Regions from separate parts of the Allobranchiibius huperziae genome, predicted to be linked through region 2. Evidence: predicted binding sites of a transcription regulator. Region 2 holds the regulator's gene; the other holds the start of a gene.
The links. Region 2 encodes Rex, which represses fermentation and respiration genes when NADH is low (regulators of the CRP and FNR family bind a similar motif). Its sites were predicted from a motif close to CTTGTGAANNNNTTCACAAG; they were not measured.
Positions count from the first base shown of each region.

Region 1 (14,756 bases), 2.5 Mb from region 2:
ACAGATGTCGACGAGCTTGTCGATGTCCTCCGTGGTGCCCTGCCCGTGCTCCAGGCGCGTGAGGATCTGCTTCAGCCAGAAGGTGCCCTCACGGCACGGCGTGCACTTGCCGCAGGACTCGTGCGCGTAGAAGTCGATCCACCGGCTGACGGCGCGGACCACCGACACCGACTCGTCGAAGATCTGCAGCGCGCGGGTGCCCAGCATGGAGCCCGCGGCCGCGACCGACTCGAAGTCCAGCGGGACGTCGAGGTGCTCGTCGGTGAAGATCGGCGTCGAGGAGCCGCCGGGGGTCCAGAACTTCAGCTTCGCGCCGTTCCGCATACCACCGGCCATGTCGAGCAGCTCGCGCAGCGTGATGCCGAGCGGCGCCTCGTACTGACCCGGCCGTGTGACGTGCCCGGAGAGGCTGAAGATGCCGTAGCCCTTGGACTTGTCGGTGCCCATCGCGGAGAACCAGTCGGCGCCGTGCAGCACGATCGAGGGCACCGAGGCGATGGACTCCACGTTGTTGACCACGGTCGGGCGGGCGTAGAGGCCCTCGACGGCGGGGAACGGCGGCTTGAGGCGCGGCTGACCGCGCCGGCCCTCCAGGGAGTCCAGCAGCGCGGTCTCCTCACCGCAGATGTACGCGCCGGCGCCGGCGTGCACGGTGACGTCCAGGTCGTAGCCGGTGCCGTGGATGTCCTTGCCCAGGTGACCCGCGGCGTACGCCTCCTCGACCGCCTTCAGCAGGCGACGGTAGACGTGCACGAGCTCACCGCGCAGGTAGATGAACGCGTGGTGGCAGCCGATCGCGAACGACGTGATCGCGACACCCTCGATGAGGAAGTGCGGCGCCGCGAGCATCAGCGGGGTGTCCTTGCAGGTGCCCGGCTCTGACTCGTCGGCGTTGACCACGAGGTAGCGGGGTCCGCCGTCCGGCTTGGGCAGGAAGCCCCACTTCATGCCGGTCGGGAAGCCCGCGCCGCCGCGGCCGCGCAGACCGGAGGACTTGGTCGCGTCGACCAGCTCCTCCTGGGTCATCGTCAGGGCCTTGTCGAGCGCCTGGTAGCCCTCGTAGCGCAGGTAGGTGTCCATCGTCCAGCTCTGGGGCTCATCCCAGAAGCGGGTCAGAATCGGTGTCAGCGGAGTGCTCATGCTGGGCCCGCCTTCTCGCCGGCCTTGCTGTCGGCGGGGTTCGCTGGGGTGTCGGTGGAGCCTGCCAGGCCCGGTGCCGGTGCGTCGGCGGGGCTCTCGGCATCTGAGTCGCCCCGGATCTCACCGGAGGACGCGTACGGGTCGAAGCCGTCGGCCTTGGCGAGGCGCAATCCCTCCAGGGACGGCCCGCCGGCGCCGACACCCTCGTCGGCCAGTCCGTCGTTGAAGCCTGCCAGCACCCTGGAGACGTGCTTGAAGCTGCACACCTTCGAGGCTCCCCGGGTGGGGCGCACCTCCTTGCCGGCGCGCAGGTCGTCGACCAGCTGCGTCGCCGACGCGGGCGTCTGGTTGTCGATGAACTCCCAGTTGGCCATCACCACGGGCGCGTAGTCGCACGCGGCGTTGCACTCGACCCGCTCCAGGGTGACCTTGCCGTCCGGGGTGGTCTCGTCGTGCCCGATCCCGAGGTGCTCGCTCAGCGTGTCGAAGATCAGGTCGCCGCCCATGACCGCGCAGAGCGTGTTGGTGCAGACGCCCACGGTGTACTCGCCGTTCGGGTGGCGCTTGTACTGGGTGTAGAACGTCGCCACGCCGCTGACCTCGGCATCGGTCAGCTCCAGCTTCTCGGCGCAGAACGTCACGCCGCGGCCGGTCACGTAGCCGTCGACGCTCTGGATCAGGTGCAGCAGCGGCAGCAGCGCCGAGCGCTTCTGCGGGTAGCGCGCCACCACCAGGTCGGCGTCGGCGTGCAGGGCGCGCAGCGTCTCCTCGTCGTACGGCGTCTCACTGGCGTGCAGCGGCGTCAGCTCGTGGAACGGAGCCTCCACGTGTGCGTCTGTCATCGGTCTACTCCACCCATCACAGGGTCAATGGAGGCGACGGCCACGATGACGTCGGCGACCGAGCCGCCCTCCGCCATCACGGCGACCGCCTGCAGGTTGTTGAACGACGGGTCGCGGAAGTGCGCCCGGTAGGGGCGCGTCGCGCCGTCGGAGACGATGTGCGCGCCGAGCTCGCCCTTGGGGCTCTCCACGGCGGCGTATGTCTGGCCGGGCGGCACGCGGAAGCCCTCGGTCACCAGCTTGAAGTGGTGGATGAGCGACTCCATCGACTCGCCCATGATCTCGCGGATGTGATCGAGGCTGTTGCCCTGACCGTCCGAGCCGACCGACAGCTGGGCCGGCCAGGCGATCTTCTTGTCGGCGACCATCACAGGGCCCGGTTCAGCGTCGAGGCGCTCGATGCACTGCTCGACGATCCGCAGCGACTGGTGCATCTCGTCGATGCGCACCCGCAACCGGCCGTACGCGTCGCAGCTGTCGCGCGTGGGGATGTCGAACTCGTAGGTCTCGTAGCCGCAGTACGGCTCGGCCTTGCGCAGGTCGTACGGGAGCCCGGCGGCCCGCAGGATCGGACCGGTGATCCCGAGCGCCATGCACCCGGTGAGGTCGAGGTAGCCGACGTCGACGGTGCGGCCCTTGAGGATCGGGTTCTCGTTGAGCAGCGCCTCGAGCTCGCCGAGACCGCGACGCAGCTCGGGGATGATCTCGCGCACCTGGTCGGTCGTGCCCTCGGGCACGTCCTGCGCGACGCCGCCGGGGCGTACGTACGCGTTGTTCATCCGCAGCCCGGTGACGGCTTCGAACACCTGCAGGATGCGCTCACGCTCGCGGAAGCCGATGGTCATGACCGTGGTCGCGCCCATCTCCATACCGCCGGTCGCGAGGGCGACCAGGTGCGAGCCCATCCGGTTGAGCTCCATCATCATCACGCGGATGACGCTGGCGCGCGCCGGGATCTGGTCGGTGATGCCGAGCGCCTTCTCGATCGCGAGGCAGTACGCGGTCTCGTTGAAGGTCGGCATGAGGTAGTCCATGCGCGTGCAGAAGGTCACGCCCTGGGTCCAGGTGCGGAACTCCATGTTCTTCTCGATGCCGGTGTGCAGGTAGCCGATGCCGGCCCGCGCCTCGGTGACGGTCTCGCCGTCCAGTTCGAGGATGAGCCGGAGCACTCCGTGGGTGGAGGGGTGCTGCGGACCCATGTTGACGACGATCCGCTCCTCGTGGAGGGCAGCGGCCTCGTCGACCAGGTCGTCCCAGTCGCCGCCGACGGCGTTGAGGACGGGCGTGCTCTCGTCGACGCCGGCGTCCGGGGTCGTGGCTCCGAATGCGTCTTGCTGGGCAGTGGTGCTCATCGGTAGGACCTCCGCGTGTCCGGGGGCGGCACGGTGGCGCCCTTGTACTCCACCGGGATGCCGCCCAGTGGGTAGTCCTTGCGTTGCGGGTGACCCGGCCAGTCGTCCGGCATCAGGATCCGGGTGAGGGCGGGGTGACCGTCGAAGATGATGCCGAACATGTCCCAGGTCTCACGCTCGTGCCAGTCGGCACCGGGGTAGGTCGAGACGATGCTCGGAATGTGCGCGTCGCTGTCGGCGACAGCGACCTCGACACGGATCCGCCTGCTGTTGTTGGTGATCGACAGGAAGTGGTAAACGGCGTGCAGCTCGGCGCCGGTCTCCTGCGGGTAGTGCACGCCCGAGACGCTGAGGCACATCTCGAAGCGCAGGCGGGGCTCGTCGCGCAGGGCGCGGGCGACCGCGGGCAGGTGCTCGCGGCGTACGAAGAGGGTCAGCTCGTCGTGGGAGACCACGGTGCGCTCGACGGCCTCGTCGTACGACGAGTCGGCCTCTCGCAGCGCCGATCCCAGCGCGTCGGCCATCAGGTCGAACGTGCCTCCGAACGGCCGCTCGGTGTTGCCCGGGAAGAGCACCGGGCGCTGCAAGCCGCCGTACCCGGTGGTGTCGTTGCCGAGGGAGGAGCCGAACATGCCCTCGCGCTGCGCCACGACGACGGGACCCGCGTCTCCGACGTCATGGTGCTCACGCGGCTGGACCGCGCCCTCCTGGTCGGCCGTCGTCCGGTCGACGGGGCCGCCGGACGGCTCCTTCACCGGTCCGGTCGCGGGGTTGCCGGCGACCGGCTTCGCGTCGTCACTCATCAGGCCGTACCCCCTGGGCGCGATTCCGCGCTCACTCCATTCGCGCCTTCCAGCGCGGCGAACCCGGCGTACCCGCTCGCTGTCATCACGCCAATAGCCCCTTCATCGCGTGCGTGGGCGTCGCCTCGAGCGCTGCGGCCTCCGCGGCGCGGGCGGCAGCGACCCGGTTGACACCGAACTTCATGCCCTGGATCTGCTTGTGCAGCTCCAGGATCGCGTTGAGCAGCATCTGCGGGCGGGGCGGACAGCCCGGCAGGAAGATGTCGACCGGAATGATGTGGTCCACACCCTGCACGATCGCGTAGTTGTTGAACATGCCGCCAGAGCTCGCGCAGACACCCATCGAGATGACCCACTTGGGCTCGGGCATCTGGTCGTAGACCTGGCGCACGACCGGCGCCATCTTCTGGCTCACCCGGCCCGCCACGATCATCAGGTCGGCCTGGCGCGGGGTGGCGCTGAAACGCTCCATCCCGAAACGCGCGATGTCGTAGTCGGGGGTGCCGACCGCCATCATCTCGATCGCGCAGCAGGCGAGGCCGAAGGTCGCCGGCCACACCGAGCCCTTGCGCATATAGCCCGCCACCTGCTCGACCGTGCTGAGCAGGAATCCGGCCGGGAGCTTCTCTTCGATACCCATGTTCACACTTCGATTCGCATTGTCGTGCCCGACATTTCATGCATGTGTTGTGCCGCGCTCAATCCCATTCCAAGCCACCCCGGCGCCACACGTACGCGTAGGCCACGAAGACGGTGATCACGAAGAGCACCATCTCGACCAGCGCGAACAGACCCATCCGGTCGAAGTTCACCGCGAACGGGTAGAGGAAGACGCTCTCGATGTCGAAGACGATGAAGAGCATCGCGGTCAGGTAGTACTTGATCGGCACCCGGCCGCCGCCATCGGCGTGCGGGCTCGGCTGGATGCCGCACTCGTACGCGTCGGCCTTGGCGCGGTTGTAGCGCTTGGGTCCCGCGAGTCCCGCGGCGCCGAGCACGGAGAAGACCGCGAAGCCGGTGCCGAGGGCGGCGAAGATCAGCAGCGGGTAGTAGGAGTAGTGGTTCATACGGGCTCCTTCACCAAGTCCCGGGCCAGCCCGAGGTTACGACCGATCCACCCGACGACGGGCGCACTGGGGTCCATCATGCCGCCGGTGTCATCCGGGACAGCAGGGCGAGGGCCCTGTCGTCGATCCGGCCACCCGTGGTGTCCCCCAGGTTGGCCATCACCTTCAGCAGGAACTGCATCATCGTCTTGCGCGGCAGGCCGTACTTGACCGCCAGTCGCATGACGTCGGGGTTGCCGATCATCTTGGCGAACATCCGGCCCAGCGTGTAGTAGCCGCCGAGCGCGTCGCGCATCACCTGCGGGTAGCTGAGGAGCACGCGCTCGCGACTCGCGTCGTCGGTGCGGGCGAACGCCTGGGCGACCACCTCGGCCGCGAGACGGGCCGATTCCATCGCGTACGCGATGCCCTCACCGTTGAACGGGTTGACCATCCCGCCGGCGTCGCCGACCAGCAGCAGCCCGTCGGCGTAGTGCGGCTGGCGGTTGAAGCCCATCGGCAGCGCGGCGCCCTTGATGGGGCCGGTGATGGTCTCCTCGTTGTAGGTCCACTCCTCCGGCATGGTGGCGACCCACTGCCGCATGACCTCTTTGTAGTCGGTCTTGCCGAACGCGGAGGAGGTGTTGAGAATGCCGAGGCCGACGTTGGAGGTGCCGTCGCCGACGCCGAAGATCCAGCCGTAACCGGGCAGCAGCACGCGCTTGCCCTGCGCGTCCTTGGACCACAGCTCCAGCCAGGACTCCAGGTAGTCGTCGTCGTGCCGGGGGCTGGTGTAGTACGCGCGGACGGCCACGCCCATCGGGCGGTCCTCGCGCTTCTCGCGGCCCATCGCCAGCGAGAGGCGGCTGGAGTTGCCGTCCGCGGCGATGACCAGCGGAGCGCGGTAGCTCATGGTGGCTCCCGTGGCGCGCCCGTCGACGCCCATCTCCTTGGCCTCGACCCCGACGATGTGCCCGTTCGCGCCACGGACCGGCGCCACGACGTTCACGCCCTGCCGCAGCTGTGCGCCCTGCTTGACCGCGTGCCGGGCCAGGATGTCGTCGAAGTCCTGGCGGGTGCGCACGAGGCCGTACGGCGGGAAGCTGGCGTTGTCCGGCCAGTCCAGCTGCAGTCGCATGCCGCCGCCGATGATCCGCAGGCCCTTGTTCTTGATCCAGCCGTCGTCCTCGGGCATCGGGATGCCCAGGCTGACCAGCTCCCGGACCGCGCGCGGAGTGAGCCCGTCGCCGCAGACCTTCTCCCGCGGGAAGTGCGTCTTCTCCAGCAGCAGGACGTCGAGCCCGGCCATCGCGAGGTAGGCGGCGACCGACGATCCACCCGGACCGGCGCCGACGACGATGACATCGGCGGTTTCCGGAGCGGACGTGGTGAGCGCGCCGCCCGACAGTGACTGGCTCACGGGGCGTCCTTGGGAGGTCTTGTGACAGTTTTCACGAGCGTCTGAACTCTACGACCGCGTCGTTCGTTCGCGAACTGAGGGCCCCCTAAGAACCACCTGAGGACGGCGCTCACCGGAGTCCACGACCCGGTCAGGGCGCCTTGTGCCCGCGGTGCATCGCGACGATGCCGCCGCTGGAGTTGCGCCACTCGACGCTGGACCAGCCCGCGTCCTGCAACAGGCCGGCCAGTCCCCCCTGGTCCGGCCAGGACTGGATCGACTCGGCCAGATAGACGTACGACTCGGCGTTCGACCCCACGCGGCGGGCGATCTTGGGCAGCGCCTGCATCAGGTACTCCGAGTAGACCTTGCGGAAGACCGGGTTGGTCGGCATGGAGAACTCGCACACGACCAGGCGCCCGCCCGGCTTGGTCACCCGCAGGAACTCCCCCAGCGCGACGACCGGGTCGGAGACGTTGCGCAGGCCGAAGGACATCGTGACCGCGTCGAAGACGGCGTCCGCGAAGGGCAGCCGCATGGCATCCGCGGCGGCGAACGCGAGTCCGGGATAGGTGCGTACCCCCTGGCGCAGCATGCCGAGCGAGAAGTCGGCCGGCACGACGTGGGCGCCGCGGTTCTGGAAGGGCAGGCTGCTCGTGCCCGTTCCGGCGGCGATGTCGAGCACGGTCTCGCCCGGCTGCGGATCGACCGAGGCCAGGACGACCTTGCGCCAGCGCCGGTCCTGTCCCAGCGACAGCACGTCGTTGGTCAGGTCGTAGCGCTTGGCGACGTCGTCGAACATCCGGGCGACGTCGGCCGGCTGCTTGTCCAAGCTGGCGCGATTCATGCCCGCATCCTTCCGCACGCCGCTGACCGGCTCGTCGTCCGTACCGCCGAAGCGGTCCAGGAACGGCACCCCACGACGTTACCGACGGGTAGCACCTCTACTTACTCTGCGGTAACCTCGGGCGCATCGTGTGACCCCGATCACCTGGAGCGTTCATGAAGACCCGCCGTCCGACCCGAGCAACCCTCGCCACCCTCGTGGCCGCAGCAGCCGTCGCGGGAGGGGCCGGCGTGAGCATGCCGAGCGCTCACGCCAGCGGCACCGACGCGTTCTACAGCTACGACGGCAGCGCGCCGTTGTCGTCGTACGCACCGGGAACCGTGCTCAAGACGCGGACCCTCCCCTACCACGTGGCGGGCATTCCCACCCCCGTCAAGGCCGTGCAACTGCTCTACCGCACCACGGACGCCCAGGGCCGCCCCGTCGCCAACGTGACCTCCGTGCTCGAGCCCAACGTCACCGCGAACCCGGACAAGGTCGTGTCCTACCAGTCGTTCTATGACTCGCTCAACCCCGAGGACTCGCCCTCGCGCTCCATCGCGGGCGACGTCTCCCTGGGGGGCGCGATCAACGACGCCGAGGCGCTCTTCATAGCCCCGGAGCTGCTCCAGGGGTACCCGGTGATCGTGGCCGACACCCAGGGCCAGAAGGCCGACTTCGCGGCCGGCCCCGAGTACGGCACCAACACCCTGGACTCCATCCGGGCGGTCACGGCCTCCTCGGCGACCGGTGTCTCCCCGTCGGCCGAGGTCGGGCTGCTGGGCTACTCCGGCGGCGCGATCGCCACCAACTGGGCGGCGGCGCTCGCACCCAGCTACGCCCCCGACGTCAACAAGAACCTCATCGGCGCCACCGAGGGCGGCCTGCTGGTCGACCCGGCGCACAACCTCGGATACGTCAGCGGCAGCTCCATCTGGGCCGGCATCGCCCCGATGGCCCTGATCGGCGTCGCCCGGGCGTACAACCTGAACCTGCAGCCCTACCTCAGTGCCTACGGCGCCTCGCTCTTCACGAAGCTGCAGAACGCGTCGATCGCGAACGTGCTCGGGCAGTACCCCGGCCTCACCTACCGGCAGCTGGTCAAGCCGCAGTACGCCGACCCGAACTCGATCCCCGCGTTCGTCACCGCGGTCAACAAGCTCAACCTGGGCTCGCGGCCCACGCCGACCGTCCCGCTGTCGATCTCGCAGGGCGAGGGCGGCTGGGCCGAAGGCACCTCCGGTGACAAGCCCGGGATCGGCAAGGGCGACGGCGTGATGATCGCCGGCGACGTGCGCACCCTCGCGCGCCAGTACTGCTCGACCGGCAACAGCTCGGTGCAGTGGACGCCGTACCCCCTGACCAGCCACATCCCGACGGCGGCGCTCTGGGCACCGACCGCGCTGGCGTGGCTGGATGCCCGGTTCGCCGGACTGAAGGCTCCGAGCAGCTGCGGTTCGATCCCCACCGGCAACCCGCTCACCCCGCAGGCCCCGACCGCGGGTTGATCCACGATCGAGGAGGGCGGGCCCGCGGCGACCGCCGCTGGCCCGCTCGTCGTCGGTGCCTGAAGGCGGCGCATCCGGCCGGGCTAGGGTGATCGGTCGTGACGTCGCTCGTGGCCGCTGGACCCCTCGGCATTCCCGACCTGGTGGTCCGCACCACCCGCATCCCTGACCCCGGTGACCTGGCCCGCCTGATCCCCGACGGCGTGCCGTCCGGCGATGTCGTGAGCTGGATCCGCAGTGGAGACGGGCTGGTCGGCTGGGGCCGCGCCGCGCAGATCGACACCAGCGGGACGCAGCGCTTCCGGGACGCGGCCGACTGGTGGCAGGAGGTCACCACCAGTGCGATCTGCCGCTCCGAGGTCGACCTGCCCGGAGCGGGCCTGGTGGCGTTCGGGTCGTTCGCCTTCGCACCCGACTCCCCGTCCGGCGGGTCGCTCATCGTGCCCTCGACCGTGGTCGGACGGCGCGGCGGCATCGCGTGGGTCACCCGGATCAGCGACCGTCTCGAACCCAACCCGGCACCCGACGTGGCCCCCGCACCGATCGGACCGGGTGCGGCCCGGTTCGCCGACGGCGCCCTGAGCGGCGAGCAGTGGACGCAGGCGGTCGCGCACGCCGTACGCGGGATTCTCGCCGGCGAGGTCGACAAGGTCGTGATGGCCCGCGACGTCATCGCGCAGACCGAGGCGCCGATCGACCCGCGGTGGCTGATCGGCCGGCTGGCGGCCCGCTACGCGAACACCTGGAGCTTCGCCGTCGACGGTCTCATCGGCGCCACCCCGGAGATGCTCGTACGCCGCGAGAAGGGCCTGGTCACCTCACGGGTCCTGGCCGGCACCATCCAGCGCACCGGTGACGACACGCACGACCTGGCGCTCGCCGGCTCGCTCGCGCGCTCCTCGAAGGACCTCGAGGAGCACGAGTACGCCGTGCGGTCGGTCGCCGACGCCCTACGCCCGCACTGCTCCTCGATGAACGTGCCCGAGTCGCCGTTCGTGCTGCACCTGCCCAACGTCATGCACCTGGCGACCGACGTGGTCGGGGTGCTGGCGGACTACACCACCTCGCTCACGCTGGCCGAGTCGCTGCACCCGTCGGCCGCGGTCTGCGGCACACCCACCGACGCCGCCGCGGCGGTGATCGCTTCGCTGGAGCACCTCGACCGCGGCCGCTACGCCGGCCCGGTCGGATGGCTCGACGCGAGCGGCGACGGCGAGTGGGGCATCGCCCTGCGCAGCGGACAGCTCGACCCGGACGATCCCACCCGGATGCGGCTCTACGCGGGCTGCGGGATCGTGGCGGGCTCCGAGCCGGACGCCGAGTTGGCCGAGTCCGAATCCAAGCTGCTGCCGATGCGCGAGGCTCTCGCGGACTGACCCGGTCCCCCGCCCGCGGCATCCGGGATCGTCCCCGCACCGAACGTCGTACAAGCCCCTGTACTCCCCTCACGAAGGACGCCTCGATGACCACACTGCACGACTTCACCGCCGACACCCTCGCCGGTCAGGAGCAGCCCCTGTCGCTCTACGACGGCAAGGTGGCGCTGGTGGTCAACACCGCGAGCAAGTGCGGTTTCACACCGCAGTTCGAGGGACTGGAGACGCTGTGGCGGCGGTTCGGCAGCGAGGGTCTGGTCGTGCTGGGATTCCCGTGCAACCAGTTCAACTCCCAGGATCCCGGTGACGCTGCGCAGATCGGCGAGTTCTGCCAGGCCAACTACGGCGTGAGCTTCCCGATGTTCGACAAGATCGAGGTCAACGGCGACGGCGCGCACCCGCTCTACCAGTGGCTGCGCAAGCAGAAGGGCGGCCTGCTCGGCAGCCGCATCAAGTGGAACTTCACCAAGTTCCTGGTGGGTCGCGACGGCCAGGTCATCAAGCGCTACGGCCCCACCACCAAGCCCGCCGACATCGCCTCGGACATCGAAGCGGCGCTGGCCGCCCCCGCCTGACCCCCTCGGTTGTCAGCGTCGTCGTGGCGCCGACACCAGAGATCCGCTGACAACCGCTGCTCTCACAGGCGGCCGCGGCGTACGCGGTCGGCTGACTCCTCGTCGCCCTCGCCCGCCAGCCCTTCGAGCACGCCGGCGCGGTCGGCGGCGTCCTTGTCCTGGCTCCACTTGGCCCGCGCCTGCACCGACTTCACCGCGATCTCGATGCCGACGATGGCGCGCAGCCGCCCGTCGACCCACTTCGCCGGGGCGTCGTCGACCGCCCAGGGCCGCTCGCGCGGCGACTCGTGCGCCTGCGTGAGCCGGGTGACCATGTCGAGGGTCCAGGCGGCGTCGTCGTGCAGTTGCACGGTGCCGCGCAACTGCACGGCGGAGTAGTTCCAGGTCGGCACCACGCGGCCGTGCTCGCGCTTGGACGCGTACCAGCTCGGCGTGATGTAGCGGTGCGGCCCCTGCACGACCAGCAGCGCCTGCGATCCGTCGACCACCCGTGACCACTGTTCGCCGGCCCGGGCGAGGTGCGCGAGCACCCGGTCGCCCTCCCACAGCACCGGCACGAAGGTCGCGTCGGGCGTGCCATCGGCGCCCACCGTGATCAGCGTGCCGGCAGCGGCGGCTGCCACGAAGTCGCGCGCTTCCTGCTCGTCGACCCGGTTGTGTTCAGGGGAGTACATCGGCTGCCACCTCGAAGAGCCGCTCCTGCAGGGCACGTTGCTGCGCACGATCGAAGTGCACCTCGACGACGCGAATCCCTGCGCCGGGGTTGCCGATCCGCGCAGCGAGGCCGTCGGCATCGTCGACCAGCTCCCACGGCACGCCGTACGCCGCGCAGAGCGTCGCGATCGACACCCCCGTAGGCGTGCCGAAGACCCGTTCGTACGACGCGTCGACACCGGCGAGGGAGTCGCCGGAGGCGCCGGCACCCGGCTCCAGCGTGCCGAAGATGCCCCCGCCGTCGTCGTTGAGCACCACGATCGTCAGGTCCGGTCGCGGCTCGCCGCGGCCGATGAGCAGCCCGTTGGCGTCGTGGGCGAAGGTCAGGTCGCCGAGCACGGCGTACGACGGTCGGCCGCCGCGGGTGAGTGCGAATCCGATGGCGCTGGAGACCGATCCGTCGATTCCGGCGAGGCCGCGGTTGGCGACGGACACCACGTCGCGGGCCACCTGGCGGGAGTCTCGGGCCAGGTCCAGGTAGCGGGCCGCGCTCGAGGACCCGACGAAGAGCCCGGACCCCTCCGGCAGGGCGTGGGCGATCACGCGTGCCGCCGCCAGACCGCTCGGCCACGACCGGTCGATGACCGGTCCCGCTTCGGTGGCGAGCCGTTCGCCGGCCGACATCCAGGCGTCGGCCCACACCCGGTCGGCGCAACCGGCGACCGACCCATGACCGGCGTCCAGTGCTCCCCACCCGTGCACGCGACGCGCGGCGTGCGACGGGTCGGCCCACACCCCGCCGGGTGCGACCACCTCCACCTCGACGTCCGGGTGGCGCAGCAACTGGGCGACGGCGCGGTCCAGGGTCACGCGACCGCCGACCAGGACGCGATCGGGCAGATGCGCTCGCACCCAGTCCGTGGCCTGCAACAGCAGCGGTCCGTGCGGCAGGGTCCGCGGGCTGTCGAAGGTGCCGAACGGCTCTGCCAGCAGCGGCCATCCGGCCGATTCGGCGAACCGGGTGAAGCGTGCGGCCTGCGCGGGATCGGGGAGGTCGCCGAGCACCGCCAACGTGCGCGGCACCGCCGCGATCGTGTCGCCGCCGTCGGGGGTCGCCGGGGTCGTCACGGACCACGGCGCGCCGCCGGGACGGCCCTCCAGGGAGTCGATCCACTCACTGCCGCCGGTGGGGACCAGCGGTGCCCGGAGCGGCACGTTGAGATGCACAGGCCCGGCGTCCCCGGACGGAAGGCCGCGAGACATGGCAACTGCGCGTGAGGTGACGGATCGCCAGAGATCGCCCTGCCCGGGTCGTTCGTCGGGCGTCCCCAGGTCGTGGAACCAGCGTGTCGCGCCACCGAAGATGTGCACCTGATCGGTGGTCTGGTTGGCGCCGGTGCCGCGCAGCTCGGGCGGCCGGTCCGCCGACAGGATCAGCATCGGCACCTGGGCGTGCGAGGCCTCGAGCACCGCGGGATGCAGGTTGGCCACGGCCGTGCCGCTGGTGACGACGACGGGCACGGGCACGCGGGTGGTCTTGGCCAGGCCGAGCGCCAGGAACGCCGCCGTCCGCTCGTCGACCCGCACGTGCAGCCGCAGCCGTCCGGCACGGTCGGCCTCCTGCAGCGCGTACGCCAGCGGTGCGGAGCGCGACCCTGGCGACAGGACGGCGTCGCGGATCCCGTGGCGGACCAGCTCATCGACCAGGGTGCTCGCGAACGCGGCCGTGGGATTCACCCCGTCATGATCCCCCACGCGCCCGCCCGAACCCGCCCTCCCCCGAACGATCCGCCCACCGGCGCGAATCCGATGCCCGCCCCGTGATTCAACCCGGCCCGTGCCGGGTACACGCACGGCGTGCGCCGGGGCTCGAACCCGGCGGCACCCGCGGAGGGAGTTGGACCCATGCGTAGCGACTCGATCGAGGCAGAAGGCGCACGACGGCGACTGCACGACGCCTTGCGCGCCGTCCGGAGCGCGGATCGGCAGGTGCCGTGCGAAGTCACGCCGCAGCTGTGGACGAGCAACATCCGCTCCGAACGCGAGGCCGCGGGCTACCGCTGCCGGTCCTGCCCGGTGCGGGTGCAGTGCGTGGAGGCCAGCGAGTTCGAGCGGGTCGGCGTCTGGGGCGGAAAGGTGCGCGCGGCCGGTTCCCTGGAGTGGTGAGCAGGGCTCCAGCGGTCAGGACGGGGAGCCCGCCAGGGCGTTGACGGCGGCGTCGAACAGCCACGGCGCGCGCCGTGCGGCGGGCACGATCGTGCGGCGTACGACGCCCACCCGGGTTGCTCGCAACAGGCCGGCGGTGAGCGCCTGGTAGCGCCAACTCGCGATACGCCAGGTGCGTTCGTAGTCCTGCGATCGCCCGGCGGCGACGGCCTCGACCGCCGCCTTCGCGTGCGCCATCCCGAGGGCGATGCCCTCCCCGGTCAGCGCGTCGATGTAGCCCGAAGCGTCCCCGACCAGCAGCACCCGCCCCGCGACCCGTGCCGTGCTGCGCTGCCGCAGCGGACCGGCGCCGCTGATCTTGTCGTGCGTGACGGTGGCCACCCGCTCGGCGATCTGCGGGAACTGAGCCAGATGATCGGCGTACGGGCCGCGCTCCGAGGTGAGCACGGCGACGCCGACGACATCGTCCGCGACGGGCGTGATGTAGGCCTCGCACCGCGGCGACCAGTGCACCTCCACGAACGAGCTCCACGGCGCCATCTCGAAGTGGGTGCGCAACCCGAACCGCACCGGGCCGCGCGCCTGCCGGTCCAGGCCCAGCGACCGCCGGATGCCGGAGTGCAGTCCGTCCGCTGCGATCAGATGCCCGAACGGCACACCGTCGACCAGCACCTGCCGGTCGTCCTGGCGGATGTCTTTGACGGCGCGCTGCTCGACCGGCACGCCCGCGGCCTCGACGGCCGAGCGCAGGGCGTCGTGCAAGGTCGTGCGACGCACCCCGCGCCCGCTGCCGGCGGCGAACGAGGCCTGCGCCTCGGACCCGCCTGCGATGTAGCGGATGCCCGTCAGGTCGTGCCCCAGGGGATCGACGCCGAGGTCGAGCAGCGCGGCGAGTGCGGCCGGCATCAGGCCCTCGCCGCACGCCTTCTCGATGCTGCCCGCGCGCGGCTCCCAGATGGTGACGTCGAGACCGGCGCGGGCGGCGTACAGAGCCGTGGCCAGACCCGTGGGACCGCCACCCGCGACCAGGAGGTCTCTGCGATCGCTCATGGGCTCGTCACGGGAACCG
Region 1 is NZ_JACCFW010000001.1:2,975,371-2,990,126, forward strand. Features, by position in the region: gene nuoF (NADH-quinone oxidoreductase subunit NuoF) at 1-1,140, opposite strand, end outside; gene nuoE (NADH-quinone oxidoreductase subunit NuoE) at 1,137-1,982, opposite strand; gene HNR15_RS14085 (NADH-quinone oxidoreductase subunit D) at 1,979-3,334, opposite strand; gene HNR15_RS14090 (NADH-quinone oxidoreductase subunit C) at 3,331-4,137, opposite strand; gene HNR15_RS14095 (NuoB/complex I 20 kDa subunit family protein) at 4,223-4,777, opposite strand; gene HNR15_RS14100 (NADH-quinone oxidoreductase subunit A) at 4,836-5,204, opposite strand; gene HNR15_RS14105 (geranylgeranyl reductase family protein) at 5,281-6,603, opposite strand; gene HNR15_RS14110 (demethylmenaquinone methyltransferase) at 6,734-7,429, opposite strand; gene HNR15_RS14115 (lipase family protein) at 7,585-8,916, shown strand; gene HNR15_RS14120 (isochorismate synthase) at 9,015-10,292, shown strand; gene HNR15_RS14125 (glutathione peroxidase) at 10,379-10,867, shown strand; gene HNR15_RS14130 (FMN-binding negative transcriptional regulator) at 10,930-11,541, opposite strand; gene menD (2-succinyl-5-enolpyruvyl-6-hydroxy-3-cyclohexene-1-carboxylic-acid synthase) at 11,528-13,258, opposite strand; gene HNR15_RS14140 (WhiB family transcriptional regulator) at 13,427-13,687, shown strand; gene HNR15_RS14145 (NAD(P)/FAD-dependent oxidoreductase) at 13,703-14,737, opposite strand; gene HNR15_RS14150 (isoprenylcysteine carboxyl methyltransferase family protein) at 14,734-14,756, opposite strand, start outside.
Region 1: a site for Rex is predicted at 6,622-6,641, ahead of HNR15_RS14105 (geranylgeranyl reductase family protein). Genes of this name have one in related genera too.

Region 2 (14,756 bases):
CCAACCGGCGGGCGATGTCCACGGCGCTGCCCGAGGTCTTCGCGCACCACCGAATCCGGCCGGTCTCGCAGTATCCCGCGAAGCTGCTCGCCAGCCTGCGGGCCTGCGCGCCGAGCGGTGTCACCGACCCCACGGTCGTCGTGCTGACACCCGGCGCCTTCAACGCCGCGTACTTCGAGCACGCCCTGCTGGCCCGCCTGATGGGCACCCGCCTCGTGGAGGGCCGCGACCTGGTCGCCCAGGGCGGCCGGGTGCTGGTGCGGACCACGAACGGCCTGCGACCGGTCGACGTGATCTACCGACGCGTCGACGACGATTTCCTGGATCCCGTGCATTTCCGCAGGGATTCGATGCTCGGCGTGCCCGGTCTGCTGAACGCTGCCCGGGCGGGCAACGTCACGATCGCCAACGGCGTCGGCAACGGGGTCGCCGACGACAAGCTGACCTACACCTACGTGCCCGATCTCATCCGCTACTACCTGGGCCAGGAGCCGATCCTGCCGAACGTCGACACCTGGCGGATGGAGGACGCGGAGCACCGCGCCGAGGTGCTCGACCGACTCGCGGAGCTGGTGGTCAAGCCCGTCGACGGCGCCGGCGGCAAGGGCATCATCATCGGTCCGCGCGCCACCGCGGCCCAGTTGGACGAGATGCGCAAGCGACTGATCGCCGACCCGCGCGGCTGGATCGCGCAGCCGGTGATCCAGCTGTCCACGGTGCCGACCCTGATCGGCGACACGATGGCGCCGCGGCACGTGGACCTGCGGCCGTTCGCGATCAACGACGGCGAGAAGGTCTGGGTGCTGCCCGGCGGCCTCACCCGGGTGGCCCTGCCGGAGGGTGAGCTCATCGTCAACTCCAGTCAGGGCGGCGGTTCCAAGGACACCTGGGTGCTGGCCGCCGATCGCGGTGCCGTTCCCGAGGCGTCACCGGCCCCCGCGGCCGAAGACGCCGTCGTGCACCCGAGCCTGCGGGCCGGGCGGGCCGCGGAGCGCGCGTCGGACGCCGACGACACCGCACCGCCCCCGAGCGGCCACGGTGGCGAGCAGAGCCAGACCCAGAGTCAGAGCCAGACCCAGACCGCGGTGCGGACGTCGTTCGGCGGTGAGCGCTAGATGTTGAGTCGGATCGCCGAGGCGCTCTTCTGGATCGGCCGCTACGTCGAGCGCGCCGAGTGCACGGCGCGCATCCTCGACACCTACCTGCAGCTGCTCATCGAGGACCCGGTCATCGACGAGGAGGCCACCTGCCGTTCGGTGATGGCTGCCATGGGCATCGCGTACGGCGAGGGCACCCCGGACGCCGGGACGCTGCTGCAGACCCTGTTGCTCGACCGCACGGCTGCCCCGTCCATCGCATACGCAATCGAGACCGCCCGGGAGAACGCGCGCCGCTCGCGGGAGGTCGTCTCGACCGAGGTGTGGGAGGCCATCAACAGCACCTACAACGCGGTGCTCGCGGGGCAACTGCAGCAGCGGCGGCCCGCTGACGCGTTTCGTTTCGTGCGCGAGCGGGCCAGCATGATCTCCGCGCTCGCGGACAGCACCCAGAGCCACGACGACGGCTGGCAGTTCATCGTCCTCGGGCGCAGCATCGAGCGGATCGACATGACCGCGCGGCTGATCACGATGGGCAACTACGTGTCCGGGCCGAACGGCGCCTGGGCGCTCACGCTCCGCTCGTGCGGCGCCGCCCACGCGTTCACCCGCGTCTACCGGGTGACCGAATCCCCGCGCGCCGCAGCGGAGTTCCTGCTGCTCGACCGGCTCTTCCCGCGCTCGATCTCCCACCTGCTCGAGCAGGCCGGGCATTGCCTGGAGGAGCTGGACCCGAGGTCGAGGCGGGTCGGTTTCGGCGGCGACGCGGCACGGGTCATCGGGCAGGCGCACGCGCGACTGTCCTACCTGTCCCTGACCGACCTGGTCACCGACCTGCCCCGGGAGATGGAGGAGCTGCAGCGCGTCTGCGCCGATGCGACCGAGGCGATCGCGAAGCGGTATTTCGAGGGCGTCGTGGCGCCCGAGTGGCTGACGGAGGCCCTGTGAGCGTGACCATGCGGCTGGTGCACCGCACCGGCTACACCTACACCGGCCCGGCGACGCAGTCCTACAACGAGGCGCGTCTGACGCCGCTGTCGAGCGCCCGCCAGACGGTGCTGCACTCCCGCGTCGACGTCACGCCGACGCCGTGGATGGAGCAGTGGACGGACTACTGGGGCACGACCGTCACGTCGTTCGAGCTTCATGAACCGCACGACGAGCTGAAGGTCGTCGCGATCAGCACCGTGACGGTCGACCGCCACCCCGCCGAGACGGCGGGCATGACCTGGGAGCAGTACGCGGACCCCTCGGTGCGCGACGAGTTCGAGGAGGTGCTGCGCATCGTCCCGCGGACGGCGCTCGGCCCCGCCTTCGAGGAGGTCGTCGCGCGGGCGCGCGAGAACGCGGCGACTCCTGCGGTCTTCGTCACCGACGTCATCGCCGCCATCCGCGAACGGCTGGACTACATCGCGGGACGGCGCACGGTCTACGCACGCTGCGCCGGTGCCTGGGACGACGCCCAGGGCGCCTGCCAGGACTTCGCCCATCTCGCCCTGGGCGCCCTGCGTTCGCAGGGCATCCCGGCCAGGTTCGTCACCGGCTACGTCTTCCCCGACCGGGACGCTCCGGTCGGTGCGAACGTCACCGGTGTGTCACACGCATGGATCCAGTGGTGGGACGGCGCATGGACGGCGGTCGACCCGAGTGCAGGAGTCGTCCCCGACGACTTCTACATTGAAGTGGCGCAAGGTCGCGACCATTCAGATGTCGTGCCCCTGCGGGGCATCTTCACCGGCACCCCGGGCAGCAAGATGTTCGTGACCGTGGAGATCAGCCGGCTCGCGTAATTCGAGGAGATCAATCGTGTTGGACCCCAGCGCAGCACTGCGCGCAGGCCTGCTCGGCCTGTCCCGTAACGACAAGGTGCGGCGGGTCGTGCAGAACGCGCCCGTCAGCCGGGACGTCGTACGCCGCTACGTCGCCGGCGAGGGCACCTCCGACGCCGTCGAGGCGACGACCGGACTGCACGGGCAGGGACTGCTCGGCACCCTGGACTTCCTCGGCGAGGACTGCACGGATCTCGAGGGAGCACGGCACACCCGCGACGCCTACCTCGACGTCCTGCGGGCGCTGAGCGACGCCGGGCTCACCGAGCGCGGCGGCGTGGAGGTCAGCGTCAAGCTGAGCGCCATCGGGCAGGCGCTGCCGCACGACGGCCACAAGATCGCTGTGGACCACGCGCGGGAGATCTGCGCGGCCGCGGCCGCCGCGGGCACGACGGTCACCATCGACATGGAGGACCACACCACCACCGACGACACCCTCGAGGGCGTGCGCGAGCTGCGCGCCGACTTCCCCTGGGTGGGCGCGGTCCTGCAGGCCTACCTGCGGCGTACCGAGGCCGACTGCCGCGACCTCGCGACCGCCGGCAGCCGGATCCGGCTGTGCAAGGGCGCCTACGACGAGCCGGGCAGTGTCGCCTACCTCGACAAGGCGCACGTCGACCTGTCCTACGTGCGGTGCCTCAAGGTGCTCATGCACGGCGACGGCTACCCGATGGTCGCCAGCCACGACCCCCGGCTCATCCAGATCGCCGGGTCGCTGGCCGACCGCTGCCTGCGTGCCTCGGACTCCTTCGAGTACCAGATGCTCTACGGCATCCGCCCCGACGAGCAGCAGCGACTGTCCGATGCCGGCCACCAGATGCGCATCTACGTGCCGTACGGCGACCAGTGGTACGGCTACCTCGTCCGCCGGATGGCCGAACGGCCGGCGAATGCGATGTTCTTCGCCCGCTCCCTCATCAGCAGGGGATGACCGTGTCGCGCGCCGACACCGTTGCCATCCTGGGCGCCGGGGTGATGGGCGAGGCGCTGCTCTCGGGCTGGCTGCGCGGCGGACGCGATGCCGTCACGGTCCTGATCAGCGACCGCAGCCCCGAGCGGCTCGCGAACCTGAAGGACAAGTACGCCGTGCGGGCGCTTCCCGCCGCGGAGGCGGCAGCCCAGGCGGCGACCCTCGTGCTCGCGGTCAAGCCGCAGGACATGCGCGCGCTGGTGCAGGAGATCTCCGGCGCGGTCGGCGACAGCACGCTCGTGGTCTCCCTCGCGGCCGGCATCACCACGGCGTTCCTGGAGGCGCAACTGCCCGAGGGCACCTCGGTGGCCCGGGTGATGCCCAACACCCCGGCCCTGGTCGATCAGGGCATGTCCGCGGTGAGCCCCGGCGCGCACTGCGACGCCGACCAGCTGGCCACAGCGACCGGGCTGCTGCAGGCCTGCGGCCGGGTCGTCGCGCTGCCGGAGCACCACCTCGACGCGGTGACCGCGATCAGCGGCAGCGGGCCAGCATACATCTTCTACGTCGTCGAGGCCATGATCGAGGCCGGCGTGCTGCTGGGGATGCCGCGCGCCACCTCCACCGAGCTGGTCGTGCAGACCCTCTACGGCGCCGCGACCATGCTGAAGGAGACCGGCGAGCACCCCACGGTGCTGCGCGAGCAGGTCTCTAGCCCGGGTGGCACCACGATGGCCGCACTGCGCGAACTGGACGACCACAAGGTCCGCGCGGCGTTCCTCACCGCGATCGAGGCGGCGGCACGGCGCTCGGCCCAGCTGGCCGCAGGGGAGTGAGTCGCGAGGGGTGGACGCAGCTACCCCCGGGCGCGACGGCCGTGCGAGAGTACCCGCATGACTGACATCACGGTTCGTGCTCTCGGGGAGCAGGACTGGCAGATCTACCGTGACGTACGGCTGGCTGCACTGTCCGACAGCCCCGATGCCTTCGCGGCCAGCGTCGCGCAGGAACGACAGTTCGACGACGCCTTCTGGCGACGTCGTCTGGTCCGCTCCCGCCGGTTGATCGCCGAGCGCGGCGACGACGTCGTGGGCGTCGTGTCCGTCGGGCGGTCGCCTGCGGAGGACCCCCGCAGCTGCGAGCTCTTCGGCCTCTGGGTGAAGCCCGACCTGCGTGGTCAGGGCGTCGCCTGGCAACTCGTGCAGGCGGGTGTCGAGCAGGCCGGCACCGACTCCTTCCAGTTCGTCGTCTACTGGGTGGGCACCGACAACGGCCGGGGCGTCGCGTTCGCGAGCAGCTTCGGCTTCCGTCCCACCGACGCGCGGCGACCGATGAAGGTCACCGGCGTGCCCGAGGGCACACCCGCCACCCAGGAGGAGCCGGACGTCCCCGAGGACGAGATGGCGATGGTCTACTCCCTCGGCGAGGACCCCGGCTCGGTGCCGAGCTCGGTGCTGTGACGCGGGACCGTCGATGACGAGCCGATGACCGCCTCGACCCGGATCGTCTGGGACGAACGGCTGACCCGGTACGACTTCGGCGATCACCACCCGATGGACCCGCGGCGGCTCGCGTTGACCGCCGTACTGGCCCGTGAGTACGGCGTCTTCGATGCCCCGGGTGTCCAGGTCACGGGGCCCTCGGACCCGACCGAGGACCTGATCCGCACGGTGCACGACGCGGCGTACGTCGAGGCCGTGCGCGTCGCGTCCGCCGACCCCGAGCTGGCCGACACGACGTACGGGCTCGGCACGACCGACGACCCGGCGTTCCTCGGGATGCACGAGGCGTCCGCGCTCATCGCGGCCGGCACCCGCGACATCTGCGACGCGGTGTGGTCCGGTGAGGTGTCGCACGGCGTCAACTTCGCCGGCGGCATGCACCACGCGATGCCCGGAAACGCGTCCGGATTCTGCGTCTACAACGACGTGGCCATCGGGATCGAGTCGATGCTGCGGGCCGGCGCGCAGCGGGTCGCATACGTCGACCTCGACGTGCACCACGGCGACGGCGTCGAGAAGGTCTTCTGGGACGACCCCCGGGTGCTCACCATCTCCATCCACGAGGGCCCACGCACTCTCTTCCCGGGCACCGGCGATCCGGCCGACATCGGCGGCCCGGGCGCGCTCGGCGGCGCCGCCAACATCGCGCTGCCGCCCGGGGTGGGCGACGCGGCCTGGCTGCGGGCGCTGCACGCCGTCGTACCCGGTCTGCTGCGCGCGTTCGCCCCGCAGGTGCTGGTCACCCAGCACGGCTGCGACTCCCACTATCTGGACCCGCTGGCGCACCTGCGCCTGTCGGTGGACGCGCAGCGGACCGCGGCCGAGTCGATGCACGACCTGGCCCATGAGGTGGCCGACGGTCGCTGGGTGGCACTCGGTGGCGGCGGATACGAGATCGTCGACGTCGTCCCGCGCACGTGGACCCACCTGCTCGGGATCGCCGCGCACGCACCCATCCCGCTGGACACGGCCATCCCGGCGGCCTGGCACGACTACGCACGGATGACCTGTGGGCGGCCCGGTCCGCCGCGGATGGGCGACGGGGTGGCCGAGCACGACCGGGTGTGGTGGAAGTCCTGGGCCACCGGCGCCGACCCGAACGATCGGGTCGACCAGTGCGTGCTCGCGACCCGTGAGGCGGTCTTCCCCGAGCACGGGCTCAACGTCTGGTTCGACTGAGCTCGCCGCAAGGGCGCCGCGTGGTCCGTTGTGGGCGCTGATCCGGTGGGGTCGTCGCTGCAAGGGTGCCGCGTGGTTCGTTGTGGGCGTCGGCGTCACTTTCAGGCGGCCTTGATCGGTACGTGGGGTGGCCGGGTGAGCGTGCCGCGGGGAGGGCGCCGCGCGGTCCGTTGCGGGCGATCCGGTGGGGTCGTCGCCGCAAGGGCGCCGCGCGGTCCGCTGTGGGCGTTGGCGCACGCGTAACCGGGCAGGAGGAAAAACACGCTCGTACGGCGTGTCGAGTGGACATTTTAGTCTCAAACTTCACACAGGATGCGTTCTACCTCTAGGGTGCATTTCAGCACCAGCCGACCCGCACTCCTGGCCTGCTGAAAAGACCATCCGTTGCGGACCGCACAGAAAATAGAGGCCCCACCATGCCGCACGAGACGCACGTGGGCGAGGTTACCTTCATGACCGTCGCCGAGGTGGCCACCATCATGCGGGTGTCGAAGATGACGGTCTACCGACTGGTGCACAGCGGCGAGCTCGAGGCCGTTCGGGTGGGACGCTCGTTCCGGGTGCCCGAGACCGCCGTGACCGAGTACCTCAGCCAGTCCTACATGGGCACCGCCTGAATCCGCCCGGCCGGTGCGGGAGACGGTTGATTCGGCCGCATCCCCGGCATGCCGTAGCCTGACTGGCAGCCTTTCTGAAATTTCCGATCATCGAAGGACAGCGTTCACGCATGGGTTCAGTAGTCAAGAAGCGCCGCAAGCGGATGGCGAAGAAGAAGCACCGCAAGCTGCTGCGCAAGACGCGACACCAGCGTCGTAACAAGAAGTAGCAGTAGGACCTACGAAGGCCCCTGTCGCCTGGCGTGAGCCGTGGCGGGCGGGGGCTTCGTCGTACGATCTGCGCACAGCGATCATCCGCACCCGCGAGAGGGAACCCGATGGCTACGACCGTGCTCGTCACCGGGGTCTCGCGTTTCGTCGGCGGACTCGCCGCGCGGGCCCTGTCGACCGACCCGCGGATCGAGCGGGTGCTGGCCGTCGACGTCGTACGCCCTGCCCATGACATCGGCCGCGCGGAGTTCGTCCGTGCCGACATCCGCAACCCGATCATCGGCAAGATCATCAAGCAGGAGAACGTCGACACCGTCGTGCACCTGGGCGTGATCACCACGCCGCGGCAGGCGGGCGGGCGCACGACGCAGAAGGAGATCAACGTCATCGGCACGATGCAGCTGCTCGCTGCGTGCCAGAAGGCGCCCTCGCTGCGACGGCTCGTCGTCAAGTCGTCCTCCGCGGTCTACGGCAGCTCGCCGCGCGACCCCGCGATGTTCACCGAGGACATGACGGCGCGGCGCACCCCTCCGCGCGGTTTCGGCAAGGACTCCGTCGAGGTCGAGACCTACGTACGCGGCTTCGGCCGTCGCCGGCCCGATGTCGACGTGTGCATGCTACGGATGGCCAACGTCGTCGGCCCCGGGCTGCGCACCACCTTCTCCGACCTCTTCCACCTGCCGGTGATCCCGGTGCCGTTGGGATTCGACGGCAGGTTCCAGGTGCTGCACCTGGACGACGCGATCGGCTCCATCCATGCCGCCACCTTGCGCGAGGAGTGCACGGGGGTGATCAACGTCGCCGGCGACGGGGTGCTCACCGTGCACCAGGCCGCCCGCATCGCCGGTCGCCCGACACTTCCGGTGCTGGCGCAGGCCGGGCCGCTCGTTCAGCAGTTCACCTCCCGCGCCCGGGTCGGCAACTTCTCCGCGGAGCAGATGGACCTGCTCTGCTTCGGGCGGGGGATGGACACCACAGCACTACGTACGTCGCTCGGTTACACCCCCGAGCGCACCACACGCGAAGCATTCACCGACGTCTTCGGCGGCGACAACCGAGTGTCGGCGCTGCTGCGAGCAGGGGGAGCCCATGCCTGACAAGACCACCGGATCCGACGCGACAGGCGCGCGCAAGCGTCCGCCCCGCGCCGCGTTCGCCGGCGCGCGTGCCGACCGACCGCTGCGCGTCGTGCCCGACCCCGCACCGGCACCCGAGCCGAGCGGGTCGCCGTACGACATCGAGTCGATCGTCAAGCTGCTGGTGCGCACCCTGCGGATCGCCGGCTCGGCGGCAGGGCTCTCCGGTGACGACCTGGACCGGCGGATCACCAAGGCGCTCGCGTTCCTGCGGCGTCGCATCACCGGGGAGTACGAGGTCGACGACTTCGGCTTCGACCAGGAGTTCACCGACGAGGTGTGGCTGCCGCTGCTGCGGCCCCTCTACAAGCGCTGGTTCCGCGTCGAGGTGCGCGGCATCGAGAACCTTCCGCTCGAGGGCGGCGCGCTGGTGGTGTCCAACCACTCCGGCACGGTGCCGGTCGACGGGCTGATGGTCCAGGTCGCCATCCACGACGAGACGCCCGGCCACCGGTACGCGCGTGCGCTCGGCGCGGACCTGGTCTTCCAGTCCCCGGTGCTCGGCGATCTGGCGCGCAAGTCCGGATCCACGCTGGCGGCGAACGCCGACGCCGAGCGGCTGCTGCGCGCCGGCGAGCTGGTCTTCGTCTGCCCCGAGGGCTTCAAGGGCGTCGGCAAGCCGTTCGGCGAGCGCTACCGGCTGCAGCGCTTCGGTCGCGGCGGGTTCGTCAGCGCGGCGCTGCGCACCGGCGTGCCGATCATCCCGTGCTCGATCGTGGGCGCCGAGGAGATCTTCCCGCTGCTGGGCAACGCCAAGAGCCTGGCCCGGCTCTTCGGCTTCCCCTACTTCCCGCTGACGCCGACCTTCCCCTGGCTCGGCCCGCTCGGTCTGCTCCCGTTGCCCAGCAAGTGGATCATCGAATTCGGCGCGCCCATCCCGACCGACAGCTTCGAGCCGGCGGCCGCCGACGACCCCATGCTGGTCTTCGATCTGACCGACCAGGTGCGCGAGACCATCCAGCAGACGCTCTACTCGCTGCTGCTGCAACGACGTTCGGTCTTCTGGTGAGCGACGAGCCGCGCATCACCCTCATCAGCAAGCCGGGGTGCCATCTCTGTGACGATGCCCGCACGGTCATCGCCGCGGTCGCGGCCGACACCGGCGTCGGGTGGGTGGAGATCTCCATCCTCGATGATCCGGCGTTGCGCGAGCAGTACGCCGAACAGATCCCCGTCACGCTGGTGGACGGCGCCCAGCACGACTACTGGCGGGTCGACGAGAAGCGGCTGCGCGCCGCCCTGGCCTGAGCCCCCGACTCTTCGCCCGAACGCCCGCGAGATGCAGCAGGTGTAGTACCGCCTAGCACTTTCAGCGCTCCAGAGCGATTTTGTGCATGCCTTCACAAAGTCTTATGGTCAGGGGGTATTACTTCCTCTGCGCAGGCGTTTGATATAGGGCCTGCCGACCTCGGGAGGAGTCGAGCGCCCTTGACGACCGACCCCATGACGCGGCGGGACATCCCGGACGCGACGGTAGCTCGACTTCCGGGCTATCTGCGTGCTCTGCACCCCCTCGTATCCGCTGGTGTGGAGGTCGTGTCCTCCGAGGAGCTCGCGACCATCGCGGGCGTCCGCTCGGCTGGTTTGCGCAAGGACCTGTCCTACCTCGGCTCGTACGGCGTGCGCGGCGTCGGCTACGACGTGGAGCGGCTGGCCAGCGAGATCACCCGCCAGCTCGGCCTGCAGCACCCCTGGTCGGTCGCGATCATCGGGATGGGCAACCTCGGGCACGCGCTCGCGGCGTACAGCGGTTTCGCCACCCGCGGCTTCAAGGTGCAGTGGCTCGTCGACCGCGACCCCGCCGTGGTGGGCACCACGATCGCCGGCATGCAGGTCGTGGACTTCGAGCAGTTCGCGGCAAGCGTGACCGAGCAGGTCATCGCGGTCATCTCCACGCCGCCGGTCGCCGCCCAGGAGGTCGCCGACGCCGTCGTGGCTCTCGGCGTGCGCTCCATCCTCAACTTCGCGCCCGGCGTGCTGAACGTCCCGGCCCACACCCAGGTGCGCAAGGTCGACCTCGCCACCGAGCTGCAGATCCTGGCCTTCCACGAGCAGCGCGGCAAGGACGACGCCCGCCTCGGCGCCGACGGGATCGAGGCCAGCGGATGAGCGTCATCGTCATCGGCATCTCCCACCGCACCGCCGACATCGCCACGCTGGAGCGCGTCGTCCTGAACGACGTGCAGCAGGACCGGATCGGGGAGTCCCTGGTCGGCAATGAGCACGTCAGCGAGCTGCTCGTGCTGTCGACCTGCAACCGCACCGAGCTGTACGCCGAGGTCGGCACCTTCCACGGTGCGGTCACCTCGATCAGCGAGACGCTCGCCGCGGTGACCGGTATGCCGCTGCCCGCGCTGCGCGACCACCTCTACGTGCACTTCGAGGACCGGGCCGTCGCCCACCTCTTCTCCGTCGCCGCGGGGCTGGACTCGATGGCCATCGGCGAGAGCCAGATCCTGGGTCAGTTGCGCGCCTCGATGCGGGCCGCCCAGGACGCCGGGCGGCTCGGCTCGTCGCTGTCCGAGCTGGTGCAGCACGCCCTGCGGGTGGGCAAGCGCGTGCACGCCGAGACCGACCTCGACACCGTGAGCCGGTCGCTGGTGGAGCAGTCGCTCGGCATCGCGCAGGAGCACCTCGGCGCACTGTCCGCGCAGTCCGCGGTCGTCATCGGCGCCGGTTCGATGAGCGCCCTCGCCGCCCACACCCTCACCCGCGCCGGCGTCGGCGGCCTCACGATCGTCAACCGCACGCCTGAGCACGGGCAGCGACTGGCCGCCGCGACCGGAGCGATCGCGCGACCCTGGGCGCAGCTGACCGACGCCCTCGCCGGGGCCGACATCGTGATCTCCTGCACCGGTGCCGTGGGCCACATCCTGGTGCCGCACCTGCTGACCGCCGACGGCCCGCCCGCCCGGCACATGGTGCTGATCGACCTTGCGCTGCCGCGCGACATCGACCCCGCGTGCGGCGAGCTCGACGGCGTCACGCTCGTGACGCTCGAGGAGCTCGGCGCCCGGACCACCGCCGACGGCCCGCAGCGCGACTCGCTGCGCGTCGTACAGGACCTGGTCACCGCCGAGGTCGCGGAGTTCCTGGTGCTGCGCCGCTCGGCCGCGGTCGTGCCGACCGTCTCCGCGCTGCGGGTGCGCGCCGCGGACGTCGTCGACGCCGAGATGGACCGGCTGGTCGGTCGCCTGCAGCTGACCGATGCGCAAGCGGCGCAGGTCCGCCAGACCCTGCACCGGGTGACGGAGAAGATCCTGCACACGCCCACGGTACGGATGAAGCAGCTCGCCGGTGAGGAGCACGGACAGGACTACGCCGCGCTGCTGCGCACCCTCTTCGACCTCGACCCGCACGAGGCCCGCGTCTCGCGGGTCCCGCGGCTGTCGGACGGTGATCGCCGATGATGGTGCGACTCGGCACCCGGCGCAGTGCGCTCGCGACCATCCAGAGCGAGAGCGTGGCGCAGTTGCTGCGCGACCGCGGCCACGAGGTGGAGCTGGTGATGATCACCACCGAGGGCGACACCAATCGCGCACCCCTGGAGACCATGGGCGGCACAGGCGTGTTCGCCGCCGCGATCCGCCACGCGCTGCTCGCCGGCGAGGTCGACCTCGCGGTCCACTCGCTGAAGGACCTGCCGGTGCAGCCGGAACCGGGCCTGGTGCTCGCCGCCATCCCGTCCCGTGAGGATCCCCGCGACGCCATCGTCGCCCGTGACGGACTCACGCTCGCCGAGCTGCCCCAGGACGCTGTCGTCGGCACCGGTTCGCCTCGGCGGGCCGCGCAGCTGAACGCCCTCGGGCTCGGACTCGCCGTGCGCGGGATCCGCGGCAACATCGACACGCGCATGTCGCTGGTGACCAGCGGCACGGTCGACGCCGTCGTCCTCGCGCGCGCCGGGCTGGCACGGATCGGTCGTACCGCGGCGATCACCGAGGTCCTCGACCCCTTGCAGATGCTGCCGGCTCCCGGTCAGGGCGCGCTGGCGCTCGAGGTCCGCGAGGACGCCACGGAGCTGCGCGCGGCGCTCGCGCCCCTGGACGACCCCGACACCCGTGCCGCGGTCACTGCCGAACGCGCGCTGCTCGGTGCGCTGGAAGCGGGCTGCTCGTCGCCGATCGGGGCGCTGGCCGAGGTCGTCGAGGAGCTCGACGGTTCTCTGATGATCTCGTTGCGCGCGTTCGTCGGTAGCAAGGACGGCGGTTTCGAACTGCGCCGATCCGTCACCGGCCCGATTGAGGCCGCCCCCCGGCTGGGTATCGAACTGGCACAGCTGTTGCTCCAGGACGGTGCCGCCGACGTCATACCTCCAGGGGCGCCTCCGAAACCGGATGCGTTCCCCACCCACCCCGAAGACCTCGTCCCAACAAACGCTGCGGAGCGTGAATCGTGAGCACCACCACTGCATCGAATCGCAAGAGCGGCACGGCGAAGGGCGCCAAGGCCGTGAAGGCCCTGCCCACTGTCGCCTTCGTCGGCTCGGGCCCCGGCGACCACGGACTGCTGACCACGCGGGCCGTCAGCCTGCTGCGTCGCGCCGACGTCATCGTGATCGACCGGATCGCGCGCGAGGACTTCGTCGCGCCCTACGCCCGCGCCGACGTGGAGATCGTCGACGCCGGACACGGCGAGGCCGGCCAGCCGCTGACCCACGCCTCCCGCGCGAAGCTCGTCGTGCGCGCCGCGAAACAGGCGTCGCCGAGCGACCCGTCCTCCGAGGAGACCCTGGTGGTCCGCCTGATGGACGGCGACCCCGCGATGTTCAACGGTCTGGCCGAAGAGGCGGTCGCCCTGCGCAAGGCCGGTATCCCCTTCGAGATCGTGCCCGGCGTCAGCGCGGTGTCCGCGGTGCCGTCGTACGCTGGAATCCCGTTGACCAACAACGCGACTCGTGCTGTGCACGTCATCAGTGCCGGTGACGGCAAGGTCGTGTGGGAGCGCTCCGCCGGCGACGACACGACCGTCGTGCTGCTCGGTGCCACCGAGAACATCGCCGACGCGCTGGGCCGGTTGCTCGCGGCCGGGCGGGACGGCGACACCGGTGTCGCGCTCACCTCGCAGGGCACCCTGATCGAGCAGGCCACCCAGGTCACCACCCTCGCCGAAGCGGCCGATGCGATCCGCGCCGACAAGGTGCACGCGCCGACCGTCGCGGTCGTGGGCGGCACCGTGGCGCTGCGCGACCAGCTGTCCTGGTGGGAGAACAAGCCGCTCTTCGGCTGGAACGTCCTCGTGCCGCGCACGAAGGAGCAGGCCGGCACGATGACCGAGCGGCTGGCGTCGTTCGGTGCGGCCAGCGATGTGGTGCCGACCATCAGCGTCGAGCCACCGCGCACCCCGCAGCAGATGGAGCGGGCCATCAAGGGCCTGGTCACCGGCCGCTACGAGTGGATCGGCTTCACCTCGGCGAACGCGGTGCGTGCGGTCAAGGAGAAGTTCGCCGAGTTCGGTCTGGACGCCCGCGCGTTCGCCGGGCTGAAGATCGCCGCCGTCGGGGGAGTCACGGCCGATGCCCTGCGCGAGTGGGGGCTGGAGCCGGACCTGGTGCCGGACGGTGAGCAGTCGGCCAAGGGACTGCTCGCGGGGTGGCCGGAGTACGACGACCTGCTCGATCCGATCAACCGGGTCTTCCTGCCGCGCGCCGACATCGCCACCGACACTCTGGTGGCCGGCCTGCAGGAGATGGGCTGGGAGGTCGACGACGTGACGGCCTACCGCACGGTGCGCGCCGCTCCGCCGGCTCCGCAGGTGCGCGAGGCGATCAAGTCCGGTCGATTCGACGCGGTGCTCTTCACCTCCAGCTCCACCGTGCGCAACCTGGTGGGCATCGCGGGCAAGCCGCACACGTCCACCGTGGTGGCGTGTATCGGCCCGGCGACCGCGAAGACCGCCGAGGAGCACGGCCTGCGGGTCGACGTCCTGGCCGCCGAGCCCTCCGCCGCGTCACTGGTCGACGCCCTGGCCGACTACGGCCGCGGCCTCGCGCTGTCCGCCGCCGAGGCGGGCGACGACGTACGCCGTCCGAGCGAGCGGCGTACGGCGGCGCGGCGCAAGGCCAAGGCCTGATGGAGCACCGCCCGCGCAGGCTCCGCCAGACCCCGGCGGTCCGGCGGCTCGTGGCACAGACGCGGCTGCACCCGGCCGATCTGGTGCTGCCGATGTTCGTCAAAGAGGGCCTGGCCGACGCGGTCCCGCTCGCCTCGATGCCGGGCGTGCTGCAGCACAGTCTGGACTCCCTCGTGGTCGCGGCACGGGATGCGGTCGCGGCCG
Region 2 is NZ_JACCFW010000001.1:492,605-507,360, forward strand. Features, by position in the region: gene HNR15_RS02360 (circularly permuted type 2 ATP-grasp protein) at 1-1,115, shown strand, start outside; gene HNR15_RS02365 (alpha-E domain-containing protein) at 1,116-2,045, shown strand; gene HNR15_RS02370 (transglutaminase N-terminal domain-containing protein) at 2,042-2,887, shown strand; gene HNR15_RS02375 (proline dehydrogenase family protein) at 2,904-3,857, shown strand; gene proC (pyrroline-5-carboxylate reductase) at 3,854-4,672, shown strand; gene HNR15_RS02385 (GNAT family N-acetyltransferase) at 4,730-5,296, shown strand; gene HNR15_RS02390 (acetoin utilization protein AcuC) at 5,321-6,517, shown strand; gene HNR15_RS02395 (helix-turn-helix domain-containing protein) at 6,934-7,134, shown strand; gene HNR15_RS02400 (30S ribosomal protein bS22) at 7,245-7,343, shown strand; gene HNR15_RS02405 (NAD-dependent epimerase/dehydratase family protein) at 7,452-8,441, shown strand; gene HNR15_RS02410 (lysophospholipid acyltransferase family protein) at 8,434-9,489, shown strand; gene HNR15_RS02415 (glutaredoxin family protein) at 9,486-9,728, shown strand; gene HNR15_RS02420 (redox-sensing transcriptional repressor Rex) at 9,909-10,589, shown strand; gene HNR15_RS02425 (glutamyl-tRNA reductase) at 10,586-11,890, shown strand; gene hemC (hydroxymethylbilane synthase) at 11,887-12,879, shown strand; gene HNR15_RS02435 (bifunctional uroporphyrinogen-III C-methyltransferase/uroporphyrinogen-III synthase) at 12,876-14,552, shown strand; gene hemB (porphobilinogen synthase) at 14,552-14,756, shown strand, end outside.